2 linked regions of the Thermocoleostomius sinensis A174 genome follow. The main gene of each other region encodes a partner of the protein of the gene in region 2 in a complex. Links are inferred from orthologs where the notes say so. Each region holds a gene or a part of one and is shown on either strand. Other genes may lie near its edges.

What was found. The genes of interacting proteins can lie anywhere in the genome.
Region 1: rpmH (region 2) and rplI share a complex: the UniProt entries of both Bacillus subtilis proteins name them as parts of the 50S ribosomal subunit. The link is inferred for Thermocoleostomius sinensis A174 from one-to-one orthologs.

What each region holds. Positions count from the first base shown.
Region 1 is NZ_CP113797.1:3,755,846-3,758,608, reverse strand. Bases 1-2,685 are described here. They hold rplI (50S ribosomal protein L9), read left to right. Parts: upstream 1-954; coding sequence 955-1,416; downstream 1,417-2,685. Other genes in these bases: OXH18_RS16250 (hypothetical protein), read left to right, coding at 2,313-2,678; OXH18_RS16255 (DUF4926 domain-containing protein), read left to right, coding at 2,076-2,309; OXH18_RS16260 (hypothetical protein), read left to right, coding at 1,862-2,023; OXH18_RS16265 (hypothetical protein), read left to right, coding at 1,677-1,877; OXH18_RS16270 (hypothetical protein), read left to right, coding at 1,530-1,673. UniProt on the Bacillus subtilis protein: Binds to the 23S rRNA.
Region 2 is NZ_CP113797.1:2,604,840-2,607,611, reverse strand. Bases 19-2,712 are described here. They hold rpmH (50S ribosomal protein L34), read right to left. Parts: upstream 1,588-2,712; coding sequence 1,450-1,587; downstream 19-1,449. Other genes in these bases: OXH18_RS11210 (DUF2808 domain-containing protein), read right to left, coding at 1,767-2,309; rnpA (ribonuclease P protein component), read right to left, coding at 992-1,408; OXH18_RS11225 (PH domain-containing protein), read right to left, coding at 619-1,020; yidC (membrane protein insertase YidC), read right to left, coding at 19-452. In the rest of the region: more of yidC, read right to left, coding at 1-18.

The DNA.
Region 1 (2,763 bases), 1.2 Mb from region 2 along the record:
TCGCCAAGCTTGGACGCCTGAACAAGTGGCAGAAGTCGTCCTCAAAGCCATATCCGCTCGGCGTCCCAAACCTCGCTATGTAGCGGCAACTGGCGGAAAGTTTGCGGTTTGGATGATGACAAAAGTGTTGCCAACCCGGTTGGTTGATGTCTTTTGGCAACGCTTCTATGGGATTGATCTCATTGCCAAAGACTGGCGCAACTTAAAAAGTCAATAACGTCAATAGCTTTGCCCTTAATTCTTCCTCTCTTATCTTTTTTTCCTCCTTCCTCCTATGTCTTCCTCCACGATCGTTAAACGAGTGGCTCAGCCTATCACCCCAGACACGTTTCGTCCGTATGGTCAGGTGATCTTCGCCAGTGCCGATGGCAAACCTTACGATGCAGACGACGCCCAGCTATGTCTCGATCAGGGCACACCGCGTTTCTATATCATGCGGCTGCATCACCGAGGACGAAAATTTTCTCGTATGACTCGCCATCAACGCTGTACGCAATGTCTAGGTTCACTGGCAGGGCAAGAATGGTTAATTGCAGTGGCTCCACCCGGGCAGTCCAATCAACCCGTGATTGACGACATTGCGGCGTTCCGTGTGCCTGGTAACTGCTTCATTAAGCTCGAACAAGGGACATGGCATGCCGGCCCGTATTTTGAGCAGGAGGCGATCGAATTTTACAATTTAGAGCTAAGCGACACTAATATCACCGACCATGACACCTATGATCTCGGTGCAGGAGAAGGCATTGAAGTAGAGATTGTAGTATGACGTGAGTTTCAGACTGACTATAAGAAATAGCCTCCTCTTATCTCCATTCCCCAGCAACAGCTTCCGATTGCAGTTGCACGAACTCAAGCGCAACAGAAGGTTGCGATCGTCCAACACAGTTCGCTACGATTGTAGACTGGCTATTCACACAAGATTAACTCCGCCAAACGCACAATAGGGAACGACTCATGGCAAAGCGTATTCAACTAGTCCTCAGACAGGACGTTAGCAAACTCGGTCGCACGGGTGACTTAGTAGAGGTGGCTCCAGGATATGCCCGCAATTATTTGCTGCCGCAAGGCTTGGCAGTACATACCACTCCAGGAATTTTGAAGCAGGTTGAACGCCGTCGGGAAGAGGAACGGCAACGACTGCTCGAACTGAAGAAAGAAGCAGAAGCGCAAAAAGCTGCACTGGAGAAGGCAGGCAAGCTGGCCATCTCGAAGCAAGCAGGTGAAAAGGATGCCATTTTTGGTACGGTCACCAATCAAGATGTGGCAGATGTGATTCAGTCGGCAACCGGGCTGGAAATCGATCGCCGTGGTATCACCGTTCCCGACATTCACAAACTAGGAACCTATAAAGTAGACATCAAGTTGCATCCAGACGTTACCGCTACCGTTGATATTCAGGTAGTTCCCCTCAACTAGGGACTGTATCAAGGATCGAGGGGGAAACTCGATCCTGTTGCACGAGGTTGACAAAACGACCCAAGGAAATTCCCCATGACCTGGATTAGAATCGACCTAATCTAGGTTTTTGCATGGGTGATGGCAGGTTCTCCAAACTGGGGCGAATATTTGCATCGGTGGTGTCTACTTATTACAGAGATTGGTGGCGACTGTATACGCTGACGGATGCGATCGAGCAGGAGAAACCAGAGCCGGAACCTGCATCGGTGAGATGAACTATGCCGTTTCAGTTTGAATTGATGGCACAAACGGTGGAGCGAAAAGAGCCGAAGCAGGAGGGAGTCCGGGAGCAGCAGGAGAAAATTGAGCGGTTTTCGGTGTTGGACGGAATTCGCAAGTATGCAGCGGATCATGTACTGTTGAGCAGCCAAGCTGCTGAGAGCCATTGGTTTCAACGAAGAGAATGTCGCTATGCGTAGAACAAGCACTCTTAGCGATCGCCTACGCTGAAGACGTTCAAGAAATTATCCACACACCGCATGGCGTGAAATACATCATTGAAGGCAAAATCGCCACTCCCCAAGAAGTGAACCGTCCACTTGCGTACCGTTTGGATTATCGATAACGGAGCCAGCATTCCTCGTTTTGTTACTGCCTACCCATTATGAGGTCAACCCATGATTCAGAGACTGGACACAGTAATTCAGGAACTCGATGTCGTTACCCTCACCCATAACGTTCAGGAACATGGACTGAAAACGGGCGATCGCGGTGCAGTGGTTCACTGCTACCCAAATGGGCAAACCTTTGAAGTCGAATTCATTCGCTCAGATGGCAAAACCACTGCTCTCTTGACCCTTGACCTCACCGATATTCAAAAAGTTAGATTAGAAACTCCCCCAGAAACTTAATTCATGACCAATCAACCTAAACCCAAACCCACAGTTCAAATGAATTTCAACGCCCCCGTCAATGCCGCCGCTGGCAACGTTGAGGGTGATATGAACATCTACGCTCAGGAACAAGACCTTGCCGAAGCCGCCGCCAAAATTCAGCAACTCCTTGCCCAACTCGCCCAAACCTACCCCAGCCCCACCGAACGCCAGATCGAAGCCGTCAAACGGGAAGCCAACCGCAACCCCCAATTCCGCGATCGTCTCCTGCAAGCCACCAAAGCCGGAGGGGTAGAAGCCATCAAACAAATTTTGGATTACATCTTCAAAAATCCTGTTGCCAGCGTCGTTGCCGAAGCCGTCAAAGCCTTTGTGGAAGCAGGATAACGAGAGGCATCTCTACACCGATCGTGCCAGTAGACTCCTTCAAAGGTTAATCGTATCTGAACAACTGACTTAAGAATCTAAAACA
Region 2 (2,772 bases):
TGAGGGTTACTAACAAACGCTTGTGGCTGAATTTGCGTAATTTGTTCCCGTGGAAGAATCTGAACATTCACTGTGTAATTCACATCTGAGAACGGCGATCCTCGGAGAGTTGCAAATAGCGCAAATAGAATTGGCATCTGCACAAGAACCGGCAAGCACCCAGCTAAGGGATTGCCTAACTCCTTGTAGATTTTGCTGATTTCCTCTTGCTGCTTTGCTGGATCATCTTTGTACCGCTCCTGCACCTCCTTCATTCGCTTCTGCATCACAGGTTGAGCGACTTTCATCTGCCGCATGTTGCGAATGGACTTTGCACTCAGAGGATAGAGAGCAAAGCGGATAACCAATGTCAGAGCCACGATAGCCAGACCATAGCTAGGCACAATCCCGTAGAAAAAGTCCAGGATTGGCAACATTACATTATTAGAAAGAAATCCGACGCCAAAATCCATGCGATGTGTCTACCTACGACTCTGAAAATTTATCTAAATTCGATTCTAAAGGTTGCCGATCGCAAACTGCATCCATCTGGCTCTTTCCAGAACCTAAGCAGGCGGGCAAAATAGCCGCCGCAAACACTGGATGGGTTTATAACGGATGGCGGCGATCGCTTCCAGTCTAGCTATCTTGTCGTCCCAGTGGCCCACTTACCTTCTGAGCCTTTGCTGAAAGTTTTTGATTAATGTATTCATAGACTTCGCGGAATTTAGGGACGGCTCTAAGCTCCAATCGACTGCCATCTCTGAGGGTGAGCACCATATCGCCCCAAGTTCCTAATCCGCGAGGAACTGTCACCACCTTCACAATTTCCGAGTAAATGATGTCACTGCGATCGCGTCCCATCCACCCTCCTGTCACTGAAATTCGCCGATCGGTAATGCGATAGCGCAGCCAAAGGGCCCGAACCACTGCACCAATGGTTAAAGGCAATCCAACGATTGTTAGTCCTACTAATAAATTAATAATGAGATCCCCAATATGAGGGCCGCCATCATAGTAGACTTCTTCCCGAATGGCCATTGAATACCTCAGTGTTTATCAATAACTCCTCTAATTCTCGCAGAAATTCTTCATAATCGCACTCGCTTGCATTCGGCTTTGCAATGATCACTAGCTGCCAACCAGGAATTAGCCCAGGTAGCAATCGGCGTAAGGCAGCCCGAAGTTGTCGCTTAATGCGATTACGCACAACGGCGCGTTTGCTGACCTTTTGGCTAACCGAAATGCCGATTCGAGTCGGCGGCTCGAATTCATCTGATTGCGATAAATCTGATGCTGCGTCGGGGTTTTGAATGATTGGTGGCAGCGCCCTCAAAATCAAATGGGGCGTTGTTCGCTTCATTCCCAACTGATAAACCGTATTGAAATCTTGTCGATGTCGCAGGCGATGAACGTTGGGTAAAGTCACAATCCACTAAATCAGAGATGTTCTGACACTGGTTCCAATAGTTAAACAGCTAACCGTGCCCGCCCCTTACGACGGCGAGCCTTGATAACCCGTTGTCCTGTCTTAGTTCGCATCCGTGCTCGAAACCCTGATGTTCTTTTGCGCTTGCGACAGGTTCCCTCTAAAGTCCGCTTCGTCATAGGTGTTTACTCCAACTCCGGGTTTATTTGTGCTCTAAAAATCCAGCTTTTAAGCATTTCGCTTCAAAAAGCCACAGTCTATCATGATATCATTCTCCGATCGAGACGCCTAGAGTTGGAGTCAAACCGATTGCCTAATCATTAGGGCCAATCGACAAAATCCAAGTCCCACCGATTGCCTAATCATTAGGGCCAATCGACAAAATCCAAGTCCCAAGGTATTGCCGAACTGGAATATCTCCAGCAGCAACCACCAGTGCATTGAAGTAATGGGTTCCTACCCGATTTGGGTTTCGCACATTCGAGAGCACAATTTCGATGCGAGTATTAGCTGGTACAGGTTCCGTAGGATAAATGCTAATCACTCGATTTTCAGCATCCCAAATCACTTCATCGAGATCCACAGGATCTCCATTCACCTGTAAGCGCACAGCATTGGGGTCAAAGCGACCACGATAGGTTTCAGGATAGTCTACAAAAAATTCTGAAACCGCCACCGTCATCTTGTCACGGGGAATTCGTAGACGATAGCGATCGCGTGCTCCGGGTCGCCCAAAAAAATCCATCCGATAGCCCAACTGATTTTCGCGTTCAACCCCACTAAAAATGGTTAATCCGGGTGTGCCTTGGGCCTGAGATGGCAGCGGAGAGATGGCAACCCCATATCCCGCGATTGCGGCAATAGACAACAGAGAAGACATTAAACGCATTCGGTGTGCCATAACAAAGTGTCCCTGGAGAGCAAAAGCAACGATTTTTTACTAATTTTTACAGTTAATGACTGTACCAAATTACGGTTGCAAATCTGTCCGCAATTTTGAAGGGCAATGTTCGAACCAAGTGCTCGATCGAGCCATTTGGTAAAGATGGTCAGTAGGTCGAGCGAGTTTCACGATGAACAGTGGAGTTGTCAAAACACCTAGCCATCTCAAACGACGACGATACCCGCTTAAAAGTGCCAGCAATGCACACTAGGTCCTGAAGAGTTTGATCTCACAGATCCTGACTCCAGTCTACTGAATTCAGCTTCTCTATCTAACTTCTTGAAAGCCAGTTGTACCAAATTTGTAGAAGTGGCTTAAAATTACTGCTCAAAAAATGAGTTTGGTTGTATAACAATGGTGACTCCATATTTGGAGTTTTCTTCAGTTTTTGAGGTGGTTAATACGCTATCAGTGGAAAAAG